One region of the Pseudarthrobacter cellobiosi genome, then DNA from elsewhere that is predicted to be linked to it. Evidence: riboswitches for the same ligand, from Rfam matches in the RefSeq annotation. Region 1 holds a riboswitch; each other region holds the start of a gene.

The links. A riboswitch is a leader RNA that binds a small molecule or an ion and turns the genes downstream of it on or off. The one in region 1 is predicted to bind cyclic di-AMP.
Region 2: another riboswitch for cyclic di-AMP. It lies ahead of NG701_RS01980 (C40 family peptidase); the one in region 1 lies ahead of NG701_RS10090 (aggregation-promoting factor C-terminal-like domain-containing protein).
Region 3: another riboswitch for cyclic di-AMP. It lies ahead of NG701_RS00765 (C40 family peptidase); the one in region 1 lies ahead of NG701_RS10090 (aggregation-promoting factor C-terminal-like domain-containing protein).

Annotation. Positions count from the first base shown of each region.
Region 1 covers NZ_JAMXBK010000023.1:199,084-209,347, reverse strand. The annotation lists gene NG701_RS10115 (LysR family transcriptional regulator) at 51-1,013, shown strand; gene NG701_RS10110 (SixA phosphatase family protein) at 991-1,518, opposite strand; gene NG701_RS10105 (winged helix-turn-helix domain-containing protein) at 1,908-2,774, opposite strand; gene NG701_RS10100 (response regulator transcription factor) at 3,382-4,122, shown strand; gene NG701_RS10095 (HAMP domain-containing sensor histidine kinase) at 4,130-5,638, shown strand; cyclic di-AMP (ydaO/yuaA leader) riboswitch at 5,783-5,935, shown strand; gene NG701_RS10090 (aggregation-promoting factor C-terminal-like domain-containing protein) at 5,941-6,663, shown strand; gene NG701_RS10085 (HAD-IA family hydrolase) at 6,737-7,417, opposite strand; partial or broken gene NG701_RS10080 (VOC family protein) at 7,463-7,816, opposite strand; gene upp (uracil phosphoribosyltransferase) at 7,879-8,514, opposite strand; gene NG701_RS10070 (phosphatase PAP2 family protein) at 8,557-9,249, opposite strand; gene tadA (tRNA adenosine(34) deaminase TadA) at 9,372-9,878, shown strand; gene NG701_RS10060 (DNA glycosylase AlkZ-like family protein) at 9,945-10,264, opposite strand, start outside.
Region 2 covers NZ_JAMXBK010000015.1:95,963-106,226, reverse strand. The annotation lists gene NG701_RS02020 (helicase-associated domain-containing protein) at 1-1,205, opposite strand, end outside; gene NG701_RS02015 (hypothetical protein) at 1,216-1,449, opposite strand; gene NG701_RS02010 (cold-shock protein) at 1,695-2,078, shown strand; gene NG701_RS02005 (DUF3027 domain-containing protein) at 2,088-2,633, shown strand; gene NG701_RS02000 (MFS transporter) at 2,679-4,013, shown strand; gene serC (phosphoserine transaminase) at 4,097-5,227, opposite strand; gene NG701_RS01990 (iron-dependent transcriptional repressor DtxR) at 5,503-6,198, shown strand; cyclic di-AMP (ydaO/yuaA leader) riboswitch at 6,352-6,570, shown strand; gene NG701_RS01985 (M23 family metallopeptidase) at 6,574-7,398, shown strand; cyclic di-AMP (ydaO/yuaA leader) riboswitch at 7,547-7,709, shown strand; gene NG701_RS01980 (C40 family peptidase) at 7,780-8,454, shown strand; gene NG701_RS01975 (C40 family peptidase) at 8,627-9,373, shown strand; gene NG701_RS01970 (HNH endonuclease) at 9,610-10,110, shown strand; gene mobA (molybdenum cofactor guanylyltransferase) at 10,170-10,264, shown strand, end outside.
Region 3 covers NZ_JAMXBK010000013.1:8,533-18,796, reverse strand. The annotation lists gene NG701_RS00795 (NUDIX domain-containing protein) at 1-63, opposite strand, end outside; gene NG701_RS00790 (DUF1918 domain-containing protein) at 118-318, opposite strand; gene NG701_RS00785 (DNA alkylation repair protein) at 372-932, opposite strand; gene NG701_RS00780 (TraR/DksA family transcriptional regulator) at 940-1,302, opposite strand; gene NG701_RS00775 (cupin domain-containing protein) at 1,445-1,825, shown strand; gene NG701_RS00770 (aggregation-promoting factor C-terminal-like domain-containing protein) at 1,850-3,142, opposite strand; cyclic di-AMP (ydaO/yuaA leader) riboswitch at 3,357-3,526, shown strand; gene NG701_RS00765 (C40 family peptidase) at 3,530-4,381, shown strand; gene NG701_RS00760 (protein adenylyltransferase SelO) at 4,451-5,914, opposite strand; gene NG701_RS00755 (dienelactone hydrolase family protein) at 6,040-7,014, opposite strand; gene ribA (GTP cyclohydrolase II RibA) at 7,088-8,956, opposite strand; gene NG701_RS00740 (MarR family winged helix-turn-helix transcriptional regulator) at 9,085-9,582, shown strand; gene NG701_RS00735 (GMC oxidoreductase) at 9,625-10,264, opposite strand, start outside.

The DNA of each region.
Region 1 (10,264 bases):
AGATGAAGCACCAGCGTTGAATTATGCGTCGAATCATGTACGTTTGCTTCATGATTGAGATCAGTTCGCTGCGGGCACTGGCGGCGATTGAACAGCACGGTTCGGTCATAGCGGCGTCCGAGGTGATGGGCTTCAGTCCGTCGGCCGTCTCCCAGCAGATCAAGAAGCTGGAGAAGCAGACCGGGTTCCCCGTCCTGGAGCGCCGCGGCCGCGGGGTGCTGCTGACCGAGCGGGGGCTCACCTTGGCAGCCTACGGCCGGCGTATCCTGTCGGAGCTCGAGGAACTGGAATCCACCCTCTTGGCGGATCCGGCCAAACCTACCGGACACCTCAGGGTTGTTTCCTTTTCCACTGCCTGTCGGGGCCTCGTGGGGCCGCTGCTGGGACGGCTGGCTTCATCCGGAGCGGACCTGGACCTCAGCGTGCTGGCCGAGGACCCTCGGGAAGCGGTGGCGCGGGTGGCCAACGGAGAAGCGGACCTGGGTGTGGTCCACAATTGGAACTCCGTCCCACTGGTCATACCGGAGCATATGACGCTTGAGTGGCTGTGCGAGGACGTAGCGGACGTCCTAGTGCACCGCGACCATCCCCTGGCGGTACACAGCCAGGTGGAACCGGCTGACCTCGTGGATGAACGCTGGATCAGCACACCGCACGGCGCCATCTGCAACGAGGCGCTGCTGAGGATCTTCGCCGATCTTGGCCGGGTGCCGGACATCAGGGTCTACGATCCAGACTTCGCAACCCACATCGCACTGGTGGAGCAGGGAGCCGTTGTGGCGCTGGTCCCCCGCCTCGGCCGGCCCGCGCTGCCTGCGGACGTCATCTGCCTGTCCCTGGTCAACCCCACGCAGGTCAGACAGGTGGGCATCGTGTACCGCCGGACCATGGCGGCCAGCCCGGGTATCCAGCACGTCGCCGGACTGCTGCGGGAGGTCGCCGAGACGCGCGGGGTCGCCGGGTCCCGGGTGGTCAGCGGGTCCCCTGGGGTCAGTGGGCTCGCGGGACCTTGAACTTGGTCAGCCGGGCGTCCTGCCCGTCCAGCTCGGCCCAGGATTTTTCCGTTTCCAGCACCGTGAGGGCGCTGGTGGGGTAACGTGTGGCGGCGTCCATGTAGGCGTCGTGGTTTGAGTCGCGTGAGGCCAGGTGCATGGCGAGGTCCTGGACGCCAGGCATGTGCGAGATGAGCATAAGCGTTGTCACGGTGTCAGGCACATGGTTGACCACGGCGAGCATCCGCAGCGCAGAGGCGGCGTAGAGGCCGTCCTCAAGCTTCGGCGTCGGGGCCTTATCCCCCAGTTCTGAGCACACCCAGGTGCAGGTCTGGCGGGTGCGCAGCGCACTGGAACACAGGATGAAGTCCGGGAGGATGCTGTTCTTGACCAGCCACTTGCCGGCCAGGGGCGCCTCGCGGTGGCCCCGTTCCTCCAGCGGCCGCTCATGATCCGCCACGCCGCCGGGCCAGTCGGCCTTGGCATGCCGCATGATCACCAGGCGTTTGATGTGGTGGTCGCTCATCCCCCAAGCCTAGACCCGCAAGACCCACGGCGACGCCGAAAAACCCGCCAACGCCCGTCACGCCCAGCACGCTTTTGGCGGGCGTGAGAGTCCAGCCCCGCAGAATGCCGGGCCGAACCTGCGTTGAGGAGGCCAAAAGCGTGCTCCCCGTGACAAACCCGGGCCACGCAGCCGTCGAACCAGCCGCGGAGGCCAACACTCGCGGGCCCGGGACTGAACGCGAAAAGGCGGCACATCCCGAAAGCGCCGTTGTTGCTGGTTCCATGGCCGAACTTGCTAGGCGAGGGCGGCGGTGGGGCGGAACGAGTGCAGGCGCAGAGGGATCGTGCCGCGAAAGCGAAAGCGGCCGCCCCCAATGGGTACGGCCGCTTTTGTGCGTCGCTGAAGGACTAGATCGAGTATTCCGGAGCGGCCCAGACAATAACTTCGGGGTGCTCGTAGAAGCGGTAGCCCTGGCCGCGGACGGTACGGACGGTGTTGGCGAGGCGGCCCAGCTTGGAGCGGAGCCGGCGGATGTGGACGTCGATGGTGCGCTCGTTGGGCACTTCCTCGGCGTTGCGCCACAGGCCCTCGAGCAGTTCATCGCGGCCAACCGTGCGGGTGCCGTTTTCCACCAGGTAGTTCAGGAGTTCGAATTCCTTGAAGGTCAGGTTTAGGGATTCGCCGTCAAGGTGGACTTCGCGGCGGGCAAGGTCGATCAGGACACCGGACGGGCGCGGGTCCTGGGGCTGCTGCAGCCGGGCAGTCTCGGTGCGCTTCTGTGCGTTCACGGTGGGGTCACCAAAGGTGGACCGGACGACGTCGAGCGCGGAACCCGGGGTGCTGGCCGGGGCCACGGCCACGGCCGCGTAGCTTTCGGCGCCGGTCACGAGTGACTGTGCGTAAGCGCGGATTTCCTGGGCAAGTTTGGCAATTGAGGTTCCGGCAGCCGCTGCGGTTTCCTCGTCGATGCCCATGTAGAGGACAAATCCACGGGCAACGGTGTCGTTGGCGACGGGCCGCACGGCGTTTGGTCCAGCGACAACCGGGGTGGGCGCGGTCAGCGGCGCGGCTTCGGCAGGCTGGACAGCACGGAGCTGGCCGTAGGAGTTGGGGTTGTAGCCCTGGGGTGCGTAGCCAGGGGCGGGAAAGCTGGCGCCGGGGGCTGCCGGGGCGAATGCCGGTCGGGCGCCGAAGCCTTGGCGGAGGCCGGAGGCCTGGCCCGCCTTGCCTGCGTTACGGACGGAGATGTGGACGTATCCGGATGCAACTGACATGAATGCTTACCTCAATGTGAATGGCCGTCATCGCGGCTCGAATGCTGATTTTCCCCGCAATGAGATCTGGGGAGGGCGCCCTACGCTGGGCTGGGGGGCGAATGCCTAGGAACTTCGTGGGGTCTGAAGGTCAGGCGTGCATTCGACAACAGCGCATGTCGGCACCAGCGGATGTGCTGGGCCAACATTCTGCGGCTGCAGGTGCTGTTGAGTTCTTGTTCACAATTCAAAGTGTGCAACGTAACAATGAGAACTTGCAAGTAACAATGGGTGCGTTGTTCCGCATAGTGAGACAAAATGCGGTTTTGTGTGATAGATCACCATTCTGAAATGACGACAAAATAGGAGTTGTTGTCCGCCGGAGGTCCGCAAATAGCCCTCTGGGGCGAACAATCTTCGCTCTGTTGCCCTGCTAAGCCCGTGAAATTCACGGTGCTATGACTTGCCGAAATTGCCTGTTACCTTTTGCCGCCTGTCCAACGGAAACGGCTCAAACCCGCGAATTGTCGGCGGCCCGCTCCCCCATCCAGCTCGCTAGGCTGGGATTCACACCGTGCGCACAGGAACCACATAGCGCGGGCTCACCGAATGATCGGAGAGTTGTCCCATGGCCACTTCGCACTCCATGACCAACAACCTTCCGCAACTGACCCACCCGGACGGCTCCCCCATCCGCGCCCTGGTGGTTGACGACGAACCCAGCCTTTCCGAACTCATGAGCATGGGGCTGCGCATGGCCGGATGGTCCGTTGCCGTGGCTTCGGATGGCCCGGAGGCCGTTAAGCTTGCCAAGGAGTTCCGCCCGGACGTTCTGGTGCTGGACGTAATGCTGCCAGGATTCGACGGCGTTGAGCTGCTGGGCAGGATCCGCGCCTTCGCGCCCGAGGTACCTGCGCTTTTCCTGACCGCCAAGGACGCCGTCCAGGACAGGATCGTGGGCCTGGCGGCCGGCGGGGACGACTACGTGACCAAGCCGTTCAGCATGGAAGAGGTCCTGCTGCGGCTGCACCGCCTGGTCCAGCGCTCCGGCGTTGCCGCGATGGACACTGCCGAACTTGTGGTGGGCGATCTTGTCCTCAACATCGACACCCGCGAAGTGACCCGAGCGGGCGACAACCTCCAGCTCACCGCCACCCAGTTCGAGCTGCTCCGGTACCTCATGGAGAACCCCAAACGCGTGATCAGCAAAGCCCAGATCCTGGACCGCGTCTGGAACTATGACTTCGGCGGCCAGGCCAACATCGTGGAGCTCTACATCTCCTACCTGCGCAAGAAAGTGGATGCAGTGCACCCGCCCATGATCCATACCGTGCGGGGTGCCGGCTACGTCATCAAGCCGGCTGAGTAGCAGCTCCATGTCCTCGCCGCGAGCCACCCCAGCACCAGCCCGGAGCTGGCTGAAACCGGACACCTGGCATCTGCGCACGCGCCTGATCCTGTTGGCCATGGCCCTGTTGGTGGCCATCTGCGGAGCCGTGGGGCTGTTCAGTTACGCCTCCATGGACTCGTTTCTCACCGGGCAGCTGGATGAACAGCTGAGCCAGGCCGCCAAACGCTCGAACGATCCGGGCCGCCCGCCCCTGGGCGGATTCAACGGCAGGCCGGACCCGCTTGACTCCCGCGGGCAAAGTGTCGGAACGCTGAATGCACGGATCCTGAACGGCCAGATCAACAGTGGCGGCTTCCTGGACTCGGACACCACGCGCCTGGCCCTCGACGCCGAAGACAAGCAAAACCTGCTGGCGCTGACGCAGAACGGCCTTCCCGTGAACCGCTCGCTGTCCAACGGGGATTACCGGATTGTGGCCGTGAAAACCGGCTACGGCGATGTCCTTGTCACGGGCCTTCCGCTCGCCGCCAAGGAGAGTACTCTGGCGTCGCTGGTGTGGACGTTTGTGTTTGTCTCCCTGGGCGGGCTGGTGCTGATCGGCCTTGCCGGAACGGTGCTCATCCGGCGCACCATGAAGCCGCTGGAGCAGCTTTCCGAGGTTGCCACCCGCGTCTCGCAGCTCCCCTTGGATGCCGGCGAGGTGGCACTCGCGGTGCGCGTCCCGCCGTCGAACTCCAACCCCGGGACCGAGGTGGGCAGCGTGGGGCACGCCCTCAACCTCATGTTGGACAACGTGGCCAACGCCCTGGAAGCCAGGCAGAAGAGCGAGACCAAGGTGCGGCAGTTCGTTGCCGACGCTTCCCATGAGCTGCGCACCCCGCTGACCGCCATCCGCGGGTACACCGAGCTGATGCGCATGACCGAGAGCTTCACGCCCGACGGCCGGAAGTCCCTGGCCCGGGTGCAGAGCCAGTCCGAACGCATGACCACCCTGGTGGAGGATCTGCTCCTGCTCGCCCGGCTCGATGAGGGCCAGCCCCTGAAGCTCAGCGAAGTTGACCTCACACAACTCGTCATCGAAACCGTCAGTGACGAGAAAGTCATCGCCCCGGACCACCGCTGGCGCCTTGAACTGCCCGACGAGCCGCTCGCCGTCACCGGAGATGCGTCCCAACTGCGTCAGATGCTGGTCAACCTGCTCTCCAATGCCCGCAAGCACACGGCGCCCGGGACCACCGTGGTCACAGCTCTCACCAAGTCTGCCAATGGCGGTGCAGCGGTGACGGTAACGGACGACGGCGGGGGCATCCCTGCGGAATTCGTTGACCACGTTTTCTCCCGGTTTGCCCGCGCAGACGCGGCCCGCAAGGGTACGGCTCCGGCCTCGGCCGCCGGGGCGTCCGAAGGCACTAGTGGCTTGGGCCTGTCCATTGTCCAGTCGATCATGGAGGCCCACGGCGGGAGCGTGGAAGTGACATCGCGGGCCGGACGGACCGAGTTCGCGTTACTCTTCCCTGCCAGCGCGCTGGCGTGACCCACTAACGCCCAAGCGCAGCAAGGCGACACACCGTCGTCGTGATTCCTGTTACCAAAATGTGACTTAAGCTTCCAACTCCTGTAGCGTCGATGACGTGTGGTTCCCGTTGGGCTGCATATCCGGATGACGCCAAGCTCTGCCGCTTCCCGGATTCCGTTTTCAGAGGCAGAGGCGGGGGACCCACCGTCCCGGGCACCAAGTGCCCTTTGGGGTTAAGCCAACACGTGATTGTGCCGTGTGGCCGGATGCCCTCATCCGAACCCGACAGCTAACTCCGCAGGTGTGAGAGGCGATCCATCATGTCTGAATTCAAGGTACAAACGCGCCCGCAGGGCGACACAAAGTCCCACAGCCACCGCAAGCAGACCCGCTTCGGTGCAGCTATGTCCCCAAAGGCCAAGGCGGCCCGCATTCCCTCCGTGGGCCAGCGCGTCGCGGTGTTCGCGACGGCGTGCGCCCTGCTGGTCGGCGTCAGTGCCGCAGCACACGCTTCCGAGTCTGCGTCGCTTGCGGCCAGCGCGGACCAGGCCGCCGAAGAAGCCAGCGCCCAGTCGAAGCTGAGCTTCGAGGCAGCCGAGATCCAGCCCCCGGCCTCCCCGGAAGCTGCGCCGGCCGAGATCAACGTCGCGCCCCAGGCCGCCGAACCGGCACCTGCCCCGGCCCCGGAGCCCGCTCCGGCTCCGGAACCTGCACCCGCGCCTGTTGTGGCCGTCAACGACCCCGCAGGAGCGCAGGCCTACGCTGCTGGCCAGCTGGCGACGTACGGCTGGTCCGCTGACCAGATGCAGTGCCTGCAGACGCTGTGGACCAAGGAATCCGAATGGACCACCACGGCCACCAACGCCAGCAGCGGCGCGTACGGCATCGTCCAGTCCTTGCCCGCTGAGAAGATGGCTAGCGCCGGCGCGGACTACGTCACCAACTACCGCACGCAGATCAACTGGGGCCTGAACTACATCCAGGAGCGCTACCAGTCACCGTGCGGCGCGCTGAACTTCCACCTGTCGCACAACTGGTACTAGGCCGACTCCCCCGCGGCGCGGCGCGGCGCTGGCCGCACGCCGCGCCGCAGATCACCAAGGTGTTCCGCCGGACTCAAAGCCGGAAAGAAATGAGCTGCCGTCCCGCGGCGTCCGTTTCCACGGAGGCGGTCACGGCACGGTAATCCGCGATATGCAGCACGCCTGCCGGCAACTCGCCCGCATTGGGCCCCACGGCCACCGTCCGGATGCCTGCGGCAACGCCTGCCGCGATTCCTGCGGGCGCATCCTCGAACACCACGGCGTCCTCCGGTTTCACGCCCACCAGACCGGCGGCCATCAGATAGCCTTCCGGGTGCGGCTTGCCCCGTGTGACCAGGTCCGCCGTCACGGCCGTGGCCGGCATGGCCAGCCCGGCAGCGTCCATGCGGATGTCCGCCAGGGTCCTGTCCGCTGAAGTCACCAGCGCCACTGCCCGGGCCGGGAGGCTGCGAAGCAGGTCGGCAGCCCCCGGCAACGCGACGATACCGGCAGTCCGCACCCTTTCCATCGCGCCGAGTTCCGCAGTGAGCGCCACGACGTCGGCGCCGGCCGGCGCGAACCGGCGTACGGTATCGGCAGCCTGGACGCCGTGCGAAGTGCGCAGGATTTCCGCAAAATCCAGGCCGTACCTGGCCGCGAATTCTCCCCAGACCTCCTCCACTACTGCCGTGGAGTCCACCAATGTGCCGTCCATATCGAAAAGGACGGCCCGGCAGGTCAGGGTTCGCGTGGCGGCAGGTGTGGGGCTGTTCATGCTGCCCATTTTGCCTTAGGCGTCACGACCCCAGGCATCACGCCCTTAGGCGTCACGACCCGGGATGCCATCGGGATCAGCGAAATAGACGAAGTGCCCCCAGTCCTGCACGTCAATGTCGCTGACCTCCACACCGTTACCCTTGAGGTGGTCGTGGGCAGCCTGGATGTCGCTGACCACCATCTGCAGGCTTGGGGCCGTACCCGGAGGGGCGTGATTGAGGCCCTCGCCAATACAAATGGAGCGGGCGGATCACGGCGGGGTCAGCTGGACGAAGCGGATGCCAGCCATGGGCCGCTCGTCGAAATCCGGGTTGAATCCAACTTTGTTGACGTAGAAATCCTTGGCGCGGTCCACGTCGGATACGGGCACAAAAACGAGTTCAAGTTTCCAGTCCATGCGCCACAGGCTAAAGGCAGCGGCAGGAAAGCAGAAGGCCTGAAATCCGAAGCAGCCCCGAATTAGCCGGCGATGCCGTACAGGCGGTCGCCGGCATCGCCGAGCCCGGGAACGATGTAGGATTTCTCGTCGAGCCGTTCGTCAATGGAGGCCAGCACGATGGTCACGTTGGCCTCGGCCAGTTCCTCTTCGAGCTTGGCCAGGCCTTCCGGCGCGGCCAGGAGGCAAATGCACGTGACGTCGGAGGCGCCGCGCTTGAACAGGAACTTGATGGCCTCGCGCAGGGTTCCGCCGGTGGCAAGCATGGGATCCAGCACAAAGATCTGCCGGTCCGTCAGGTCCTCCGGGAGCCGCTCCGCGTAGGTGATGATGTCCAGGGTTTCTTCGTCGCGGGCCATGCCCAGGAAGCCCACCTCAGCGGTGGGGACCAGCTTGGTCATGCCCTCAAGCATGCCGAGCCCGGCGCGTAGGATGGGGACCACCAGCGGCGTGGGCTTGGTGAATGCGGTGCCCACTGTAGTGCTGACCGGCGTCTCGATGGTGACCGGCTGGGTGCGGACCTCGCGGGTGGCTTCGTAGGCCAGGAGGGTCACCAGCTCTTCCGTCAGCTGCCGGAAGACCGGTGACGGAGTGTTCTTGTCCCGCAGGACGGTGAGCTTATGGGCGACCAGCGGGTGGTCCACAACGAGAGTGCGCATGCGTCAAAACTATCACCCGCGCGGAGGGCCTCCGGCCGGGAATCAGCTCGACGGATCATCCCGCAGTGCGGGGTGTTCGAACGTGGGTGCCGGGCCCGCGTGCTCGCGTTTCCGCAGCACGTGGAACAGCCGGTGCGCAAGGATCACCATGCCCACCCAGGCAAGGCCCAGGAACCATCCGGCCATCACATCCGTCAGCCAGTGGTGGCCCAGGAACACCCGACTCAGGCCCATCGCGATGATGAAGATCACCCCGGCGGTGATGGAAGTGATGCGCGCCCACAGCATTTCGAACTGGAGGCACATGACGTACACCAGGACACCGATCACCACCGTCGTATTCAGCGTGTGGCCGCTGGGGAAGGACGGCGAAGTCTCGTACGGAGGGACAGCTTCGGCGTGGTCCGGGCGGGTGCGGCCCACGAGCCGCTTGCCCACCGTGGTGGCCAGCGTGGAGACGGCCGCGGCGCCGCCCACCAGGACGATGGGCCGCAAGGTCCGGCTCAGGAACGTGAGCCAGGCTGTCAGGATGCTGGCTAGGATGGGCATGCCGATGCCCCCGCCGATGTTGGTGAAAGCCGTCACCCCGGCATCCAGCGCGGGGTTCCGAAGGCCCTGGGACAGCTCCAGCGCGGGCAGGTCCAGGGCGGCCAGTCCCTCTTCATCCACCACGTTGTTGTAGACCTCGGCACCCAGGAGCGCCATGGTGACCACTAAGGCGCCGCCCACCAGCATGGTCAGCCACAGCGCGGCGTATGGTTTGAACCATTGGCCCAGACGGTCCCTGAACGTGTCCACTATGCCTCCCGGCGTCCATGCTTTGCAGGCTGGATATCCTTCGAAACTATCATTGAGCCATGGTCGCCGCAGAAAAGAACCACCTCGAATGGATGGGTCTTGCCCTGGACGAAGCACGGCGCGCGCTGGACACCGAGGACGTGCCGATCGGCGCCGTGGTGATTGGGCCCGACGGCGCCGTGCTGGGTTCCGGACGGAACCAGCGGGAAGAGCTGGGAGACCCCACTGCCCACGCAGAGATAGTGGCCATCCGTCAGGCGGCGGACCGGTTGCGTGCCTTGTCCAAACTCGACGGCGGCACCGGGGACGGCTGGCGGCTGGCCGACTGCACGCTCGTGGTGACTCTGGAGCCGTGCGCCATGTGCGCCGGCGCGGTGGTCCTGGCCAGGATTCCCCGCGTGGTCTTCGGCGCCTGGGATGAGAAAGCCGGAGCGGCAGGCTCGGTTTTCGATATCCTCCGCGAGCGCCGGCTCAACCACTGGGTTGAGGTGTACGGCGGGGTCAGGGAAGAGGAGTGCGGAGCGGTCCTCAGGGACTTCTTCGCAGCGCACCGCAGCCGGCTGTAACGGGTCGCAGGCGGGCTGCAATTCGTCTCGGGCCTGCTGTAGCGCTCTCACCTGCCTGCACGACTCTCAGCCGGCTGCATCCAGGGCGGCGATCCTGTCCTGGCGGGAGGCCGGTGAGTCCAGGCTGAAGGAGCGGAAGTCCCCCAGTTCGTCCCGGATCCAGGCCTCTACCTCGGCGATGCGCCGGGATACTGCGGGTGTGGCCCCGTCAAAGAGCCAATAGGCAATCCGTGATTTCCCGGGATCGTATTGCCACAGCCCGATGATCCGGCCGCGGTCGAAGATGGGATGGTCCGGCAGGTCAGCCTGCAACGCCAGCGTGGAACCCAGGATCTGCTTTCCCTTGTCCTGCTCGGCAAACAGATCCCCCGAGTTCCTGCGGAGCA
Region 2 (10,264 bases), on a different contig from region 1:
CTCGCGAGCCAGGCGTTGACCAGCCACAGCCACTGCTCCTGGCGGGGGAGGGCCAGCCACTCGAGCTGCGGGGGCTGCACCCACGAGGACGAGTCCACATCAAGGCGCAACAGGCCGGAGAGGGCGCTGAGCTCCAGCAGCAGGCCCGCCCGGTGCTGGTCGATGCGCAGCGTCTCGGCCAGACGCTTCATTTCCCGGACACCTACGCCGCCGCTGCGCAGCGTGGCCAGCGGCTGCTCGCGGACGGCATGGAGGAGATCACCCACCAGCCGGAGGGTTTCAGCGATGGCGCCCAGCGCCGCGTTCCGGCGAAGCGCAGCGGTGGTGCTGCCCAGCTCCGGAACCGGCGGGGACAGGGAGAAGTCATTGATGATGGCGCCGCCACGCAGCGACAGCCCCACGCTGTGTGGCAGTTCCACGTGCGCGGCGTCCAAGGGGACCAGCAGGCCCCGGGCGAGGAGCCAGTCCACGGGCCCGACGTCGGCGCCCTGGTTCGAGACCGACGCTTTCCGTTGCGCCTGGGGGACGGCACCCATGGCCCAGTTGCGGAATTTGGCGAGCAGCGCCGTCGTGCGTTCCGGGGCGTCGGCCAAAGCCTCGCTGAGTGCCTCAGGCGAGGATGTCCAATGCTGCAGCGCGAGGGCTGCCTCCATGGGGGTGGTGGCGTTCTGGATAGAGACGCCGCTGCGGTGCAGCTCGGCGACGAGCTGGACTACCCGCTGGGCAAACGCGGGCTGAAGCCTGACCAGCTCGGTGTAGCTGCGCCCCAGCCCCGCAGGATAGATTCCCACCACGTCCTTGAGGCTTCCCACCGGCAGGTAGTACCGCTGTCGCTGGCCCGAAACCGCCATTCCATGCGGCGGCTCTGCCCGGTGCACCAAAGCCAGTTCCTGGAGCGAGGCCAGGATGCGTTCCAGCGCCGCCACCGTGGACCCTGCAATGAGTTTCCGGACGCCTGCCGCCGAGGCGCTGTGTTCGGTGTCCGTGTTCGTGCACAGGTGCAGGGTTTCCAGGACTTGCATCTGCGGCCTGTTAAGCCGTTCGAGAGCGCGCTGGACGCTGACCCGCGCGCTTGCCCGGGCGGCCAGGGCGGAAAAGTCAGGAACCGCGGGGGACATAAGGTCCGGCCGCGCTGCAAAGAGCGCCCGCAACGAGTCATCGCTGCGTGCTTCCAGTTCTTTGCTGAGAGCGCGGATAAGGGACATCAGTCCAACGTTACCGCCCGCTGGACTTTCCTGCCCGGCGCCGGCCCGCCACGCTGTCCAGGACCAGGAAGAGCATCAGCAGGAACGCCACAGGCAACCCGTACAGGGCAGTGGCAGTGACCCAGGCCGGAGCAGCGGAGCCTGCGAAGGCCAGCGCCATGACGGCTCCCACCGCCACGAGGGAAAGCATGGCAACAACCGCTGCGCAGATCATCAGTGGGCGCCGGTATCGCGAGGGTGTCATGCAGGTAACGCTAACAGCCGGGCGGCCGGCGGCGGCGCCACGGGCGGGCCTGAGCGGCGGGCGCACAGCCGCGGCAGGCGGCAGGACGAAGGGTGCGTGAAAGCAGGATTCCGGGCCCCGGCAGGATAACCTTGAGGAACAGACCAACACGGTCCGTCGCTGTCATACCCTGAACCCGCACATCAGTGCGGATGCGGTGACTGCCGGCCGTGTCAGAAGACGTCAGAACGAAGAAGGTTGATTACGTGCCTACCGGCAAGGTCAAGTGGTATGACAAGGAAAAAGGTTTCGGATTCCTCGCAGGCGAGGACGGCCAGGAAGTCTTCCTGCCCAAATCATCGCTGCCCGAAGGCATCACGGAGCTGAAGGCCGGCACCCGGGTTGAGTTCGGCGTTGCCGACGGCCGCAAGGGTGCACAGGCCCTGGGCCTGCGCGTCCTGGACAAGACGCCGTCCATCGCCAAGGCCAAGCGGCCCAGCGCCCGGGACCTCGCGCCGCTGGTCCAGGACCTGGTCAGCGTGCTGGACAACCTCTCCGGAACCCTGTCCGCGGGCAAGTACCCGGAAGGCAACAAGGGCAAGGCCATCGCGGCTGCCCTGCGTAAGGTTGCCGACGAGCTGGACGTTTAGGTCTTGGCCATGAACGCGGAAGCTGAACAGCCGGACACCACAACAGCGGGGAAAGCGGGCGCCAAGGCCGAGGCCAAGCGCCGCGCCGGCGTGCCCGTGTGGCGTACCGGAAAGCCGGATGCCTTCCTCGCTGCTGCCGTTGGCGAGGCGCGAACCGCCATCGAAGGCATCGCGGCGGCGTCGGACATTGGTGCGCACCTGGCTGCCAAAAGTGAGGGCGACCGCCTGGTCACCCACCTCTTCGAATCAAGAATGGCCGGCTACCACGGCTGGCAGTGGTACGCGGTCCTGACCAGGAACTCCCGCTCCAAGGTGGTCACGGTCAGCGAGCTTGGCCTCCTGCCGTCGGAGGACTCCATCCTCTCCCCGGAGTGGGTGCCCTGGGCCGAGCGCGTCCGCCCCGAGGACGCACAGGCGGCAGAGGAAGAGGAGTCACCCGCTGCGGAGGCTTTCGCTTCGGGGCCGGACACTTCGCAGGCCGAGGCTGACACTCCCGGGTCCGAAGACCGGGACGAAGAATCCGAAGAGGACGACCCCGCCGGCGAGGCTGACTAGGCAGTTGCGAATACGCAGGGTTGAGAACCAAGAAGGCCGGCACTGATGTCCACCTTCAAATCCCTGCACATCCCCAACTACCGGATCTGGTTCCTCGGCGCGCTGGTTTCCAACATCGGAACCTGGATGCAGCGGACTGCCCAGGACTGGCTGGTCTTTGACCACCTCACTGATCACGACGCCGGAGCCATGGGCATCACCATGGCACTGCAGCTGGGGCCGCAGCTGTTCCTGGCGCCCGTCGCCGGCCTCGTGGCGGACCGCTTCAGCCGCCGGCAGCTGCTGGTCATCACGCAGTCGCTGATGGCACTACTGAGCACCGGCCTGGGCATCCTGGTGGTGCTCGGCGCCGGCCAGCTGTGGCACGTCTACGGCTTCGCCCTGCTGCTGGGCATGGTCTCCGCCCTCGATGCCCCGGTGCGGCAGACCTTCGTTTCTGAACTCGTGCGGGACGACTACCTGCCCAATGCCGTGGCCCTGAACAGCGCCTCCTTCAACGTCGCCCGGATGATCGGGCCTGCCGTGGCTGGCGTACTCACCGTGGCGGTAGGTCCCGGCTGGGTGTTCCTGATCAACACCTGCACCTTCCTGGCCATGCTCCTGAGCCTGTGGAAGATCCCCGCCGCGTCACTGCGCCAGCTTCCCCGGGCGGCTCCGGGCAAGGGCCGGATCCGGGAGGGGCTGCGCTATGTGCGGTTCCGGCCGGACATTGTGGTGGTCCTGGTGGCCGTGTTCATCGTGGGAACACTCGGCCTTAACTTCGTACTGTTCATCGCCGCGATGGTGGGCACGGAATTCGGGTTGGATGCCAGCGCCTTCGGGCTCATGAATTCCATCATGGCCATCGGTTCCGTGGCAGGCGCGCTGCTCTCCGCCGGCCGCGGCAAGCCCCGCTTGCGGATGATCTTCGGCGCTGCGGCTGCCTTTGGGGTGACGTCGGGACTGGCCGCGCTTGCCCCGGACTACTTCTGGTTCGGCGTCGCGCTGGTGCCGGTGGGCCTGTTCGCGATCACCATGATGACCAGCGCCAACGGCTACGTCCAGACCACCACCGATCCCGTCATGCGGGGCAGGGTCATGGCCCTGTACATGGCCATCTTTATGGGCGGCACCCCCATCGGCGCCCCACTCGTGGGATGGGTGGCCAACGTCGCCGGCCCCCGGTGGTCGCTTGCCGTGGCGGCCGCCTCCGGGATCATCGCCGCCGTGATCGGAATGATCTGGATCATCCGCGCCCAGCAGCTCCGGCTCACCTTCAACCGGCGGGCCCGCGGCCTGCGGTACTTCGGCGTCGTCTCCCATCTGGGCGTCCAACAACCGGGGGACAACGCAAACGGCGCCGCCCGGGACGAAAACCCGGACGACGCCGTCGGACACTGACAACTGGCGTCACCACAAAACAGTGCGAACGGACACTTGGGGTCCCGGTATCTGGGCCCCAAGTGTCCGTTCGCGCGGGTGCGCTACTTGCGCAGCTCGCCCACCACGTAGTCGATGCTTGCCAGCAGCGCGGAGACGTCGGCCGGCTCGATGGCCACAAATGTGGCGATCCGGAGCTGGTTGCGGCCCAGCTTGCGGTACGGCTCGGTGTCCACGATGCCGTTGGCGCGCAGGACCTTGGCGATCGCGGCGGCGTCGATCGAGTCGTCGAAGTCGATGGTGGCGATGACGTTGGAACGGTCCTCCGCTTTGGCCACAAACGGGGTCGCGTACTCGGAGGCCTCGGCCCAGGAGTAGATCCGGCCGGCGGAGTCAGCCGTGCGGGCGGACGCGAAGTCCAGGCCGCCGTTGGCGTTCAGCCACTGCACCTGCGCGTCGAGGGTCACCAGCGTGGAGAGCGACGGCGTGTTGTAGGTCTGGTTCAGCCTGGAGTTGTCGATGGCGGTCTGGAGGTCCAGGAAGTCCGGGATCCAGCGGCCGCTGGCCTTGATTTGGGCGGCGCGTTCCAGCGCGGCGGGGGAGAAGAGGCCCAGCCACAGGCCGCCGTCGGACGCGAAGTTCTTCTGCGGGGCGAAGTAATAGACGTCGGCCTCGGAGACGTCCACGTCCAGGCCGCCGGCTGCGGAGGTGGCGTCCACCAGGACCAGGGAACCGGCGTCGGCGCCCGCCACGCGCTTGACCGGAGCCGCGACACCGGTGGAGGTTTCGTTCTGCGGCCAGGCGTAGACATCCACGCCTGCCTCGGCGGCCGATACCGGGCGGGCGCCGGGCTCGGACTTGATGATGGAGGAGGCGTCCAGGAACGGGGCCTTGTTGGTGGCTGAGGCGAACTTGGAGCCGAACTCGCCGAAGGACAGGTGCTGGGCCTTCTTTTCCACCAGGCCGAAGCTGGCGACGTCCCAGAAAGCGGTGGAGCCGCCGACGCCGAGGACCACTTCGTAGCCTTCGGGGGCGCGGAAGAACTGGCTGAGGCCTTCACGGACGGAGCCCACGAGGTTCTTGACCGGAGCCTGGCGGTGGGAGGTGCCCAGGATGGTCTTGGACGCCGCTGAGAGCGCTTCGAGCTGCTCCGGCCTGACCTTGGAGGGTCCTGCGCCGAACCGTCCATCTTTTGGCAGGAGGTCGGCAGGAATAGTGATGCTGGTTTCGCTCACGGGGGCTCCAATTTCGGCATGGACGTGCCTCACGTCCGGGCGGTGGGTTGGCCGGTAGTCGGCGGTGACTGCATAAGGACCTCCTATATTCTGCCTGAACCCCTTGATTGGGCGGGAACCGGCGCCGTCATAGTCCGGCCAATGAGACCGTTCGTCCCCGCCCGGGGATTATCCAGACAAATTCAAAATAGGCTAAGCTTTTTACCGGACCTCGCCGCTGCTGGACGCGATACGGTGGGACAACGCAAGGTACTGCGCTCGAGGAGCTGAGCTGGATGACGGATCTGATCGATACTACGGAGATGTATCTTCGGACCATTTTGGAGCTTGAAGAAGAGAACATCGTTGCTCTTCGTGCACGCATCGCCGAACGGCTGCGGCATTCCGGACCCACGGTGTCCCAAACCATCGGCCGGATGGAACGCGACGGACTGGTCGTGGTCTCCGGAGACCGTCACCTGGAGCTCACGGAAGCCGGGCGGAAACGCGCTACGGAAGTGATGCGCAAGCACAGGCTCGCGGAACGGCTCCTGGCGGATGTGATTGGCCTGGACTGGGCCTATGTCCACGATGAAGCATGCCGCTGGGAGCACGTGATGAGCGAACGCGTAGAGCAGCGCATCTACGAATTGCTCAACCACCCGACCGAGTCTCCGTACGGCAACCCCATCCCAGGGCTGGCCGCCCTGGGCGGGCCGGCACCCGCGCTCCCTGACGCCGATGTGATTAATCTCCTTGATGCGATGCAAGGCTACGGGCCGGCGTCGAACGTGACAGTCAGCCGGCTGGCTGAGCCCATCCAGGTGGAACCTGAGCTGTTGGTCCAGCTGGATGAAGGCGGGATCAGGCCCGGTGCCTCGGTGTCCCTAGAGCGCGTGGGGGAGTACATTTCCGTGCGGGTTCCGGGAATCGAAGGGGCGCTCGAGCTGCCCCCGGAAGTGGCATCCCACGTCTTCGTTTCCGTCCGTTGACGGGAAGGCGGTCCGCCTGTGGGGCCGCCCCATAGCGCAGTGACCCCCGGTTCCGCAAAGATAACGGAATTGTTACTGTCCAGGTTAATCACTTATAGTTGGAACTCAGCGTCGATACAAAAGCGTTACCTGATCCGGAGCCGAGCTCTGCCAGCGGATCAGGTGCATCAGTCACCAACTGGCAGAGGCGGGGGAACCACAACCGGCAGTCGTAAGACTGCCTTGGGGTGAAGTCCGTCAGCAGCAAGCCTCTTCCAGCGAAGGATCCTCACGGGATATCTCTGCGCCAAGTGCTTGTCACGGCGGACCGGGTCTTTGAACTCTCTGACCCGAATCCGACAGCTAACTTCGCAGGCTATCCAGAGAGGAACATTCTTGACCACGCAATACTCCAGGGGCCGCCGCCGTGCGGTGGGTCCCGCCTCGGCGCCCAGAGTGGCCGAGGATTTCACCGCGGAGAGGCCCCGCGACCCACAGCGGGAAGCGCGCCGCCGCCGGGGTCCCTTCCGGCAGATGACGGATTTCGCCGCTGCCAGTGGCCTCGGCCAGAAGGCCGGCATCGCCTTGGCAGCAACAGGCCTGGCTCTCACCGTGACGGTTCCCGTAACCGGCCCCGTGATGGCCACTCCGGCACCCGGCCAGGCCGCGTCGGCCGTTTCCGCTGCTCCGCAGCCCGAAGTTACCGCCGAAGCCGCCGCCCAAATTGATTTCAGCCGCTCGTCCGTGGTGACCCAGGGTGATCCCGACGGCAAGCTGAAGCAGCTGCTGAGCGCACAGTCCGCGGGATCCATTACCCGCGCGGCCTCTGCCGGAAGCCTCGGCTCGCCGCTGGCCCAGCTGGCTACAGTCTCTCCGTTCGGATTCCGGGTCAGCCCCATTACCGGCGGCGCCGGAGACTTCCACCGTGGCCAGGACTTCGTGGCACAGTGCGGAACCTCCGTCCTGGCTGCTGCCAGCGGCACCGTGACGTTCGTCGGCTGGCACCAGTACGGCGGCGGCAACCGCGTGGTGGTGGATCACGGCAACGGCCTTGAAACCACGTACAACCACCTCTCCTCCGCCAGCGTCAAGGTAGGCCAGACGGTCAGCCGCGGCGACGTGGTTGCCCTCAGTGGCACCACGGGCGCGTCCACGGGCTGCCACCTCCACTTCGAGGTCCAGGTCAACGGCGAAGTCGTTGACCCCACCGGCTGGCTCTGACCCAAGTGATGGCGAACTCTCGAATCGCGGCGACGTGCCGTGACCTGAATGTGACATTGGCTCGGAACTCCTGTAACGTCTAAAGCGCGTCAACTTTTCCGAAGTTGACGTTCTTGAGTGGATTGCCTAGCTCTGCCACCGCTCAAGGTCCGTTCGCATGACATCGTCTGGCAGGGGCGGGGGAACCAATTTTGGTCTTCGATTCTGAAGGCCTTGGGGTTAAGTCGCAAAGCTTCCACTGTGAAGCAGCGCGGCCGGGTGACTCCCATCCGAATCCGACAGCTCACCTCGCAGGCATTGGGAGAGGCTACCTTCGTGTCTTCACGCCATACTTCTGCGCGTCACCGCGCACAACCGGTTCGCACCAACCCCTTGGGCTCCGTGTCCAAGGCCGTCAGTGCCAATGCCGGGACCGTAGGTCGCCAGGCTGCTGTTATCGCAGCTGCATCAGGTCTGATCCTGAGCATGGGGCTTCCGGCCAACGCCGCGGACACCACCGCCGGCGTTTCCGCCTCTACCGAGTCCGGTTCCGCGCAGACGGCACTTGCCGTAACTGCCGCGCCCACGGCTACCGTTTCCTTCGAACGCCCCGTCATCAAGACGACGCCGGCGCCGAAGGTTGAGACGGTCCGTGCGCAGTCCACGGCCTCCGAAACCGGGACTCAGGGTGGTGCCGCAACCGAGGCTGCGGCCTCCAAGCTCGCTGACACTGTCTCCTCCGCCGCCGCTTCGGGTCTGGCAGCACTTGCCTACACCGGTATCGGCAACCCCTACCTCTGGGGCGGCACCACTCCCAATGGCTGGGACTGCTCAGGCTTCACGCAGTGGGTCTACGCCCAGGCAGGCATCAGCATTCCCCGCACCAATGCCTGGACAGCCATGCGGCCCACGGCCACACCGGCCTCCGGTGACCTGGTCATGCAGAATGGCGGCGCCCACGTTGGCATTTACGTCGGCAACGGCATGATGATCAGCGCACTGAATCCGTCACAGGGCACGCTGCTCCACTCGGTGGCATCCACGGGCTCCTCCGCGTTCTTCACGATGGCCCCGTAGTTCCTGCAGTCCAGTAGTTCCTGCAGCCCTGTGCTGCCGGAACCGTTTCTTCACGAGAAACTCTTCGCTAAATCCCCGTTCGGGGCGTGCCGGCGTACCCCCAAGATGCCGGCGCGTCCAAAGCCCTTGGGCTGCCCACGCGGTCCTGAGGAAAACGAAAGAGAGAAAATTAATGACTACACGTGCAACTGTTGCACGGCACCGCGCCGAGGTCGCCAAGACCAACTCGCTGGCTGTCATTGCCAAGGCTGTCGGCGACAACGCCGGCGGCATGGGCCGTCAGGCTGCGGTTATCGCTGCTGCTTCCGGCCTTGTCCTGACCAGTGGTATCGCTGCGAACGCGGCTGACACCGGCATCCAGCGTGAAGCTGCATCCGCTTCGAACCTTGAAGCTGAGGTTTCCGCCCCGGCCATCATTTCGGCTGCTTCCACCATTGCCATCTCCTACGAGAAGCCCGCAGTGACCACCACGCCGGCTCCGGTTGAGGCTCCCGCACCTGTTGTTGAAGCTCCGGCTCCGGCCAAGGCCGCGGCCACCATCAAGGTAGCGTCGGCAACACCGGCCGCTCCGAAGGCGCCGGTCTCCGCAAGCGGCAAGGGTGCTGCCATCCTCTCCGCTGCCTACGCACAACTCGGTGTCAGCCAGGACTGCACCATGCTGGTCACCAACTCGCTGGCTGCCGTGGGGATCAACTTCCGCGACTGGCCCGCAGGCTACCTGTCCCTCGGTCAAACCGTGAGCGCCGCCGAGGCCCAGCCCGGCGATCTGTTGTACTACGCCGACGGCGGCGCGGGCGTTGCCCACATTGCCGTCTACGCTGGCAACGGCCAGGCCGTGCACGGGGGCTACAACGGCAACCAGACCGTTGTGTTCAGCGCCAATGTCGGCTCCGGCCCCGTTTACATCCGCGTGTCCTAGCACCAAAGTCAGCCTTCAAGGGACCCCTGCCTCACGGCTGGGGTCCTTTGCTGTTTCAGGGCTGCTGGCCTGATCCGGTGAGGTGCACGAATTCGACACGTGACGGCGGCCGCTTCTGCGATTAGCTGATCCCGGGATTCTTTGTTTACTCTTGTGGTGTCGATCCATAGCCCGGATATGCCGGGGGCAGCCGGCCCTCGTGCCCCTGACGGGTGCGGCCACAAAGAGGTACGTGCATGCGCACTCTCGTTCTGAATGCTGGATATGAACCGCTGGCGGTAGTCACCTTCCGCCGGGCGCTGGTGCTTGTGCTCACGGGCAAGGCCAGTGTTATTGCCGAGGGCGATGACCCTGTAGTGGGACCGCAGGAGATCCTGGGCCGCCCGTCCGTGATTCTTCTGAACCGCTACATCCGCCCCAGATACAACCAGGGCACCGCGGTCAGCCGCCGCGGAGTCCTGCGGCGGGACGGTCACCGGTGCGCGTATTGCGGCAAAGGTGCCCACACCATCGACCATGTGCAGCCCAAATCACGTGGCGGCGCCGACTCCTGGGAGAACCTGGTGGCCGCGTGCCTCCGGTGCAACAACACCAAGGGCGACCATACGCCGGCTGAAATGGGTTGGAAGCTCAGGTTTGTTCCGGAACCGCCGCATGGCACCATCTGGCAGATCAAAGAACTTGAGAAGCCCACTCCGGCCTGGGATCCGTTCCTGCTGCCTGAACGGGCCGCCTGAACGGGCCGCCTTGTTCCAGCCCCGCGGGGTATTCCAGCCCGCACGGTTAAGCTGGGAGGGTGGACGCTGACCCCCTCGACTTCGATGCCGTCATCCTCGCCGGCGGCCGTTCGTCGCGGCTCGGTGGTGTGCCCAAGCAGAGTCTGACGTACGA
Region 3 (10,264 bases), on a different contig from region 1:
GGTCCGGAGCGGCGGAAACATGAGATTCGCATCAGGGGACGTGGCAGCCAAGGAGTGATCCATTCCTCCAGTCTGACAGGTGCCCGGCGGCCCTGACGCTCAGGCGTCGGCCGCGCGTCAGCCTGTTTGGGCCCCGTGACCGCGTTCGACGGCGAAATCACCGCCGGGGTACATAACGGTTTCGTGTCCGTCGTCGAAGCGGACCAGGTAGGGCGGATGACCTTCCTGACCGCGGACTTCAACGATTACCCCGTGCCGGTCTGAGGACCCGACGGTCCTCCCCCGGACGATGATCCTGTCACCCTGCGCTGCCTCCATGGCAATCACCTCCAAGGCCCAGAGTACGACTGACGGGGACCAGGGAACAGGGGTCAGCCACGTGACCGGTCGCGGCTCCCGGAAATGGACGGCAGGTCAGTTCCCTGGGACGCGATGAGACGGGCAGCGCGGCGGAGTGCGTCGTCGGGGTCCTGGTGCCAGCGCGTGATGACGACGTCGGCCCGCTGGCGGTCGCTGCCACCCAACCCCTGAAGCAGCGGAAACACAACGTCGGCAATCAGGGGGTCCACCAGCTCTCCGGTCTGCGCGGTTCTGATGAAGCCCTCCAGCCGGGTCAGGTCAGAGTGACGGAGGAGGGCCACCCGGGACTGCAGCAACACAACGGCGGCGAGCCGCCTCTCATAGACCGGCCGCCTGCCGGGACCGGGCCGGCCCCAGAGGAGTGATGCCAAAGCGGTCACCTCATCGTGGCCAAGGTCCTTGAACTTCGTGCCAGCGTCGCGGACGGTGCCGCGTACGGCTCCCACCGACGATCCGTAGGACCCAAGTACCCCGCCCACCCGGGACTCCACGTCTTCCGCCCGGTACCAGGCGCCCTCATTCTGCAGGGTGGCGTCGATGAAGCCGGCAGCCTCCTGCACACGTTCGTTCACGGCGCAGTTACCGTCCCAGCCGGCCGGCAGCGGCGTGAAGTATGCAGAACGGCGTTGACGGGCGTGCTTCGAGGCGTCCCTCCGCGATGGGATCCCCGCACACGTCGCACGTACCGTAAGTGCCCGCCGCAATCCGCGCCAGGGCCGCGTCCACCTGTTCGAGGCCCGAACTGCTCTGCTGCAGGAGCGCCGATGCCTGCGACAGCTCGAATGCAATGGTGGATCCCTCGGGGTCGTGCTCGTCATCCACGTTGGAATCCTGGCGCGCAGCATTGGCCGAAGAGATGTCCGCGCGGAGGGCGGGAAGAAGCGCGAGTTTCCGGGCGCGCTCTTCCTCCAGCAGGACCCGGAACCGTTCAAAATCTGGCATGGGAAAAGCCTAGTGGTTTTGGGGGTCTCGACAAGCGCGGCCAGTCGGAGGATGCTGGCAATCGTAAGCGCCTCAGATGCCGTCTGGCAGCAAGGGACAGACAGCTGATGGACACAAACTCCACAGAGAAAGTCTGCGTGCCATGCCTACAAACATCGTCACCGAGTTGGCAGTCAAGTCCCACAACACACCGGATGAGAAGCGCCGGCCGGAGAAGACGGAAGTGGACGTCGTCAACCTGGGTGACTACACCGTTGGCCGGTTCACGTTCAATCCCGGCTGGCGCTGGTCGGACTGCATCAAGCCGGTGGTCCAGACCGAGTCCTGCCAGAACAACCATGTGGGATTCTGCGTTTCCGGAGCCCTCAATGTCGAGACCACCGATGGCAACCGGATCAACATCAGTGCCGGAGATTCCTACACCATTCCACCGGGGCATGACGCCTGGGTGGACGGTGAAGAAGCCTTCGTCGGCATTGAATTCCTCAGCGCCGCGGAATTCGCCAAAGCCCCAGGAACGTGACCCGGCTGCCGTCCCCCCGGCAGGTCAGTACCAGTTGTTGGCCACTGAATGGTTCCACGCGCCGCACGGTGACCCGTAGCGGTCCGCTATATACGACAGTCCCCAATTGACCTGGGTCCGGTAGCTCGTGAGCCAGTCGCTGCCCGCGCTGGCATACTTGCTGGCCGGCAGCGACTGGGCGATCCCGTATGCGCCCGAATAGGGGTTGGTCGCGGTGGTCAGCCAGTTGGACTCCTTGGTCCACAGCGACGCCAGGCACGGAAACTGGTCCTGGCCCCAGCCGTAGGCCGCCAGCTGCCCGGCCGCGTAGCTCTTGGCGCCGGCGGGGTCGTTGACAGCGCCGCCCGGCACGGAAGGCACGACGACGACGGGCGGCGGGGCCGGCGTCGGGCTCGGGACAGGAGCGGGGGCGGGTACTCCCGGTACGGCAGGCGGGGCCGGAGCCGGTTTCTGCGCAGCGGCCAGGGCAGCTGCCTTGGCTGCCGCCTCCGCCTGTTGGCGTGCCTGTTCCTGCGCCGCCGCCCGCTTGGCGGCCTGCGCCGTTTCGTACGCAGCCAACGCCACCTGGCCCTGCCGGAACTCACCCTCCACGGCAGCGGTGGTGCCCTTGAGGGAGGCCAACTGCGCGGTCAGTTCCTGGCCGTGCTCCTGCTGCTCCGCGATCTGCCGGGACATGGCCTGCTGGGCGGATTGGGCGGCATCGAGCTTGGTTCTGGCTTCGCCGGACAGGCGCTCGCGCTCGGCCCTGGCTGCCTGCTCCTGATCGGCCAGGGCGCGGGAAATGCGTTCGGCGGCTGCGGATTTGTTCACCAGGGCGGCAGTCTTATCGCTGACGATCTGGACGATATTCAGGCCTTGGATGCTGTTGTTCTGCACGGCGTCGAGGGCAACGAAGAAACCCATGTTTGTGCCACCGGTCTTATACGACTGCGCCGCAAGAGACCCGATTTCCTTCTTGTACTGTCCCAGTTCGGCCGCGGCGCGTGCGGTCTGGGCGGTCAGTGCATCCACAGTGGAAGTGGCGGCCTGAAGCGCCGCTTCGGCAAGGGCATACTCCGCGGCGGACGTCACGGCCGCATCGCCCAGCGCCTCCGCTTCGGTCTGGAGCCCGCCCAGCAGCCCATTGATCCTGGTGACCTCTGCCGCTTTGCCGGCCTCGCTTTGCTTGGCGTTCTGCACGTCCTGCCACGAGGGATAGCCGCCGGGCGGCGCGTCGTCGGCGGCATGTGAGGGAAGCTGCGCTACCGACCCCACCAGGGCGACCGCCAGCATGCCGGCGAGGGCGGGCAGCCGCATTTTTTGAACAATCCGGGACATAGTTGGTGAGCTTACCGGGCATATACGGATTACGGGGGTTGACCTGCAACATCGTTACCGGAGAGCCGGGAAACCGCACTGAAATGCGGGTGGATTCCACGCCTACATTCCGTTACCGGAATGTGACATTGCTGCCGAGCAGAAGTTATGGTCAAGCGGTAGCCCGGCTCAAGCCGGACCATTCCCGCCAGTATGCCGAGCCCTGCCGCTGACCGGGATCCAGTCGCTTTCCAGCTGGCAGGGACGGGGGAACCACGTTTCCACGGCTTTTCGAAGCCTTGGGGTTAAGTCGGTATCGCTCCCGTCCCGTGCGGCGGCGCCACCGGCCGGGTAACTCCGACCCGAACCCGACAGCTCACCCCGCAGGCATGGGAGAGGCGATCAACCGTGTCCAAGAATTCCGCTTCCGCACGCCATCGTGTGGTTCCTGCCCGCTCTACCGTCCCTGTCGGCCTGTCGTCCACGGCCAAAGCGCACGCACTGACGTTTGGTCGGCCGGCGCTGGTGGCTGTTGCTGCATCAGGCCTGCTGTTCAGCATCGGCGCCCCGGCGCAGGCCGGCGTCCACGGCCCTGGTGATGCCGGTACTGCCAACGCCCAGGCCCAAACAAGTGCAGCGGTGGCGGCCCCGGCCGCCACTGTTCAGGCCGCTGCTGCTCCGGCACCGGCCGTGGCCAACGTCCACACGGTCGTTTCAGGCGACACGCTGGGCCAGATTTCCGCCACCAACGGCGTCCCGCTCAACGACGTCCTTGCCGCCAATGGACTCTCACTGACCAGCGTCATCTACCCCGGCGACCAGATCCGGATCCCCGGTGCCGGCTACACCGCACCGGCTCCCGCGGCGAAGGTCGCGGCGGCCCCGGCCTCCCCCACCAACACCGGTATCCAGCTGGCCTCAACGTCCGCACCGGCGGCCCAGGCTCCGGCCAGCTCGCTCGGCGCGGCCATCCTGGCTTCCGCCAACTCCCAGCTTGGCGTCCAGCAGGACTGCACCGCCATGGTGGAGAAGGCGCTGCGCTCGGTGGGTAAGAGCGTTGGTGATCTGGCTCCCGGCCAGTTCTACCAGTACGGCTCAGTGGTGGGCACACCGGCACCAGGGGATCTGGTCATCACGGCCGGCCATGTGGGCGTCTACGCCGGCAACGGCCAGGTAGTCAGTGGCGGGGTGGACGGCTACAAAACCGAAGTGCACTCCATCAGCTGGCTCTCCGGAGTGTCCTTCGTCCGCGTAGCGTGATCCGACCATGCTCGACGGCGGCGGGCGGCACCCAGCCGCGCGCCGCCGTCGTCCATCCCTGGTGTTCGCTCAGGTCCCGCAGAAGGTCCGGTAGCTCCCGAAGTCTTCAGGGGCGGGGCCGGCGTAGCGTTCCAGCCCGGGGCGCTGCGTGTACGGATCGGCCAGGACGTCCATCAGGCGGTTGAAGGGGTCCAGGTCGCCTGCGCTAGCAGCGTCAAGGGCCTCTTCAACCAGGTGGTTCCTGGGGATGTAGACGGGGTTGACCCGCTCCATCAGGTCCGCGTCCGGCGCCAGTGCCAGCCACTGTGCCGCCCAGGCGTCGAAGGCTGCCGGGTCCGCGAACTTGGCCCGCGCAGTCTCCGGCGTGCCGCGGGCTGCCGAGCCGAGGCTCCGGAAGAAGGACGTGTAGTCCACTTGGCCTTCCTGAAGCAGGCCCAGCACGCCGTCCACGATCGGCGACGCGACGTCGTCGTGCGTGTCCGCGCGCAGCCCAAGCTTGGACTTCATGCCGGCTGACCAAGCAGCGCTGTACAGCGTGCGGAAGGCGCCGAGGGATTCAACGGCGAGCGCAATGGCCTGGTCTTGGTCTTCATGGAGCAGGGGCAGGAGTGCTTCGGCGAGCCGGGTGAGGTTCCATTCGGCAATGACCGGCTGGTTGGCGTAGGCGTAGCGTCCGTCAGCGTCGATGGAGCTGTAGACCGAACCGGGGTTGAAGGCGTCCATAAACGCACACGGACCATAGTCGATGGTCTCGCCGGAGATGGTCATGTTGTCGGTGTTCATCACGCCATGGACGAAGCCCGCCAGCATCCATTGCACCACCAGGGACGCCTGGGCGGCTATGACCGCATCGAAGAACGCGAGATAGGGTTTTTCGGCGAGCGCCACGTCCGGGTAATGGCGGCTGATGGCATGATCGGCCAGACGGCGCAGAAGGTCCGTCTCGCCGTTGACACGGGCGAACTGGAAGCTGCCGACGCGCAGATGGCTGCTGGCCACCCGGGTGAGCACGGCTCCGGGCAGCATGGTTTCGCGGCGGACGGGCCGGCCCGTGGCCACCACGGCGAGGGACCTCGTGGTGGGGATGCCCATGGCATGCATGGCTTCGCTGACGACGTACTCGCGCAGCATGGGACCGACGACGGCGAGCCCGTCACCCGCGCGGGCGAACGGTGTCCGGCCGGAGCCCTTGAGGTGGATGTCCCGAAGCTGCCCGTGGATGTCCGTGACCTCACCCAGCAGGAGGGCCCGACCGTCGCCGAGCAGGGGTGAGTAACCGCCGAACTGGTGGCCCGCATAGGCCTGGGCCACCGGTGTGGCACCTTCAGGAATCTGGTTGCCGATCAGCAACCGCGTCCCGTCGGGCGTCCGCAGCGAGGACGGGTCCAGGCCCAGTTCGCTGGCCAACGGCTCGTTCAGGACCAGCAGCTGCGGGTCTGGCGCTTCCTCTGCCTGCCAGGGAACCGCCAACTCCTCGAGTTCGCGGGCGAAACGCCCGCCGAAGGTGAGCGTTAGTGGGATTGCGGTGCTCATCCTTCAAGACTACCCGCGGCCGCGGGTGAGTGCCCCGCCCTCCCAACTGAGTAGCGCTATCTGTCGTTCTGGAGGCTCAAAACGTCAGATAGCGCTACTCAGATCCGACGTACTGGCGTCACCCCTCAGACGTGCTGTCCGAACCAGGCGAGGGTGTCGTTCCAGGCAGCCGCGGCCTGGGTTTCGTTGTAGCGCTCGCCGGTGTCGTTGTGGAAGGCATGGTCCACGCCGGGGTAAACGGTGAGCTGATGCGTCACGGTGGTGGCGTCCAGGGCATCCCGGAGGGCCGGCATGGCACCGGTGATCCGCTGGTCACGTTCTGCATACACGCCGAACGCCGCCGCCTTGATGGCCGGCACCTTGTTCAGGTCCGGCGCCGGCCCATAGAACGCGGCGGTGGCCTTGAGCCCGGCCAGCTCAGTTGCCGCCTGCCAGGTAATGCCGCCGCCGAAACAGTACCCATTCATCGCGATGCGTCCGGAGTCCACGAAGTCCTGGCCCTGAAGGTAGTCGAAGGCGGCGGCGAAGTCTGCAACATGGCGTGGGGCCCCGGCGCTGGTCAGTGCACCCGACACGGCGTCCGAGTCAAGGCTGGCGGTGCCTCCCTCCCTACTCAGCAGGTCAAGGGCCAACGCCGCATACCCGGCCTTGGCAAAGCGCCGGGCAACATCCTGGATGTGAGGGGTCAGCCCGCGGTTCTCGTGGCAGACCAGCACCGCCGGGCCGGCTGCCCCGGAGTCGGGCCGGGCGAGGTAACCGCTGATATCGGTTCCGTCGGCAGCGAACCGGACGGTCGCCGTCGTAAGCCCCCCGGCGCCCTCCGGGACCGAGAGCGGACTTTTGGCCCCCGGAACAGCACCGGCAGAAGCGGTGCCGGTGCCCGCCGTCGATGACGGGGTGGGTGTGGGCATGGGGTCGGTGCTGCGTGGGACTTCCTCGGGTGTGCATCCAACGAGCAGCATCGCGCCCGATGCCGCCGCCATGCTTCCAGTGATGAATGCGACCCTGCGGGTAAAGGTGCGGTGGGTCATTGCGCCGGCGCGGTAGTCGTCGAAGAATTCCTCGATCAGGTACCGCTCAAACTTTCCAAGCTGGACCATGGCTGGCCTCCTCGAGTGAGGCTCATATCCTTCTCCGAAGCGGGCAGACCTGCAAGGGGTCCCATGCGCCCGGTCAGAACTGCTCGGCCGGGATGGACAACCCGAGGTCGAGAAGTCCGCGGCCTGCCTGTTCCAGAATGGGATCCATGGTCAGCGAGGCGTGGTTGAGCAGTACATTGACATCGCGCTGGATCCGCTGGAGCGGGTGCGTCAGCCGGTGCACACTCCCGCCGGATCCCGTCAGGATGAGGCGGACAGCCTCGGCCGACGCCGCGCCGCTGAGACCCAGCGAAAGCCGGTACCGCGCCCGCTCCTCATCGGTGAAAGCCGCAGGCCGGCGATCGAAGGAGGCGGCCACCACCCGGACAGCTTCCTGCCAGTGCAGCCGCGCGGTGGCCACCTGCCCGTAGGCCTGCGAGAACCGGGCCTGCGCGAGCGGCGAATCCGCCTGCCGCGCCTGCGTTGTCTGCTTGACCTTACGCACCATCATCAAGTCTTGGAACACCTCGATGGCGTGCTCAGCAGCCCCCAAAGCGGCGGCCGGGGCAACCATGTTCAGGAACGTGGCCATGGGGGTGTGGATGCTCGGATCCGGGTGGATGCGACTGCCGGGATTGTCAGCGACGGCCAGGAGATTCCATTCCAGGGCACGGTGCGCCGGGACAAAGAGGTTCTCCGCGCGGAGATCGTTGCTCCCGGTCCCCCGCAGGCCGGCCGTGTGCCAGACGTCCAGGAGGTCAAGATCGGACACCGGTACCAGGCACTGCAGGCGGACCTCGCCGTGCTGCACGGCCAGGAGCGCCCACTCGGAGTGCATGATGCCGGAGGCGAAGCTCCATCGGCCCGAGACGGTGTAACCGCCGGGAACCTTCTCTGCTTTACCGGGAGGGGCACCGGTGGCGGCAGCCAAGGGGGCCGGCCCGTTGGCGAAGACTTCATCCTGGGCTTCCTGCGGCCAGCGGGCCAGCATCCACACGTGTTCCACCAAGTGCCCCACGCTCCAGGCCGTGGAGACACATCCCTGGGCAAGGCGGCGAACCACCTCCACGTAGGTTTCCAGCCCCATGCCGAAGCCGCCCACGGCCTTCGGTGCAAGCATCTGGAACACCCCTGCTGCCTTCAGTTCAGCCATGGTGGCTTCCGGGATGCGGCGGATCTCCTCGGTCTCCGCGGCGCGGTCCCGCAGCCGGGGAACGAGGGCATCCACCCGGGACAGCAGCTCGTCATGGGAAGGAATGATCACGGCCGGAAGGAAATCCGCCGGCAGGATCTCGGCCGGAAGCTCGATGGTGTGCGCTGTATGGCTGCGTTTCGCGGCCAGGTAGCGGTGATTGGCCGCCGAGAGGTGCACTCCGGTGGGGACCTGCTCCGAGACGTCAACGCCGAGGTCCGTCAGCTGCCCTACTTTGTCCGGGTTGTTGGTGAGGAGGCGGATCCGGCCCGCGCCAAGCGCGCCGAGCATCTGGGCTGCGGCGCTGTAGTCCCGCTCGTCCTCGCCGCGGCCCAGGGCCACGTTGGCTTCGTAGGTGTCGAGTCCGTTGTCCTGCAGGGCGTACGCGTCGAGCTTGGAGTACAGGCCGATGCCGCGCCCCTCCTGCCGCAGGTACAGCAGGAAGCCCCCGACGGCGGCAATCTCCTCGACTGCCTCGCGCAGCTGGGGTCCGCAGTCGCAGCGCTCGCTGCCGAACACGTCGCCCGTGAGGCATTCACTGTGCAGCCGGACCAACGGCGCTGTACCTTCCGGGCCCTGGTCCAGGAGCGTCTGCTCCCATTCGCCGAGGGCGAGCAACAGGTGCTCCTTACCGTCGGCCAGTCCATGGAAGGTCATGATCTCGGCTGTGGCCGCGAAGCCGTCAGGGAAGCGAAGTGGGACGGTGACCTGGCTGCGCACGGTGGCCGGTTGTTCGAATGGCCGCGCGACGGTCTCGGACATGACGGTCATCTGGGCTCCTCAGGAAGTCTGGCAGTACTTGAATGTTGAAGTAAATGGTACCGATCATTACTTCACGATGCAAGTGATTTGAGCGACATAAAACTTCATTCATGAAGTAAAGCGCGTAGACTCACCCTATGGAACGTGCCGAGGAACCGCGATGGCTGAACGGCGAGGAACGCGACGTCTGGCTGACGCTGGTCGCTGTGATTATGAAGCTTCCCGCCGCCCTGGACGCCCAACTGCAGCACGACGCTGGGATGAGCCACTTCGAGTACATGGTCCTGGCCGGCCTGTCTGAAGCTCCGGCCCGCACACGCCGGATGAGTGATTTGGCGGGCTTTACCGAGTCCGGACTCCCCCGGCTGTCCCAGGTGGTGAGCCGGCTTGAAAAGCGGGGCTGGGTGCAACGCTCTACGGATCCTTCCGACGGACGCATCACGCTGGCCACGCTCACCGACGAGGGCTGGACGAAAATCACCCAAACCGCCCCGGGGCACGTGGAGGCAGTCCGAGCGCTTGTGTTCGATCCCCTCACGAAGGCACAGTCGCGCCAGCTGGGGAGCATCGGCAAACGCATCATGGGCGCCATTGACCCAGAGGACCGCTGCCTGCGCGGAAGCGCCCCACTCTGAAATTAGCAGGGCGCCTTCGGACGGTCAGACGGAATACGGTCGTCAGACCCGCGCACTCTGGTGCGTGAAGGTCGTTACGGCCGGGCGCAGCGGCGCCACTGGATCCAGGCGCACATAGGCCTCGCCCGGCGCCGGGCGAGGGTCCGCCTCTCCCTTGTTGGGCCAGAGCGAGAACGCGCGTTCCGCCTGGGCCGTGATCGACAGCGACGGATTAACGCCGAGGTTGGCCGAGATCGCTGCACCGTCGACGATGTGCATGCCAGGGTAGCCCCAGACCCGGTGGTAGGGGTCGATGACACCGCTGTCCGGGCTGTCGCTGATGCAGGCGCCGCCGAGGAAGTGGGCGGTGAGCGGCACGTCGAAGATCTCCCCCAACGTCGCTCCGGCGTAGGTCCTGCGCCCGCCACGCTCCTGCAGGAGCCGTGCGATGACGCCCATCGCCCGGTGGCCCGGCTCGATGTAGGTCGGGTTGGGCTCGCCGTGCCCCTGTCGGGAGGTCAGCTGGCGGCCGCCGAAGAGCCGCCGTTTGCCCGAGACGGTAAGCGAGTTGTCCCGGGTCTGCATAACGAGGCCGATGATGGTGCGCTCGCTAAACTTCCAGGGGGTCGGCTCGATGCTTGGGATCGCCAGCGGGTTCTTGAGCGCGACGCCGATGAACCGCACCCACCGTGGCATCCGCCCA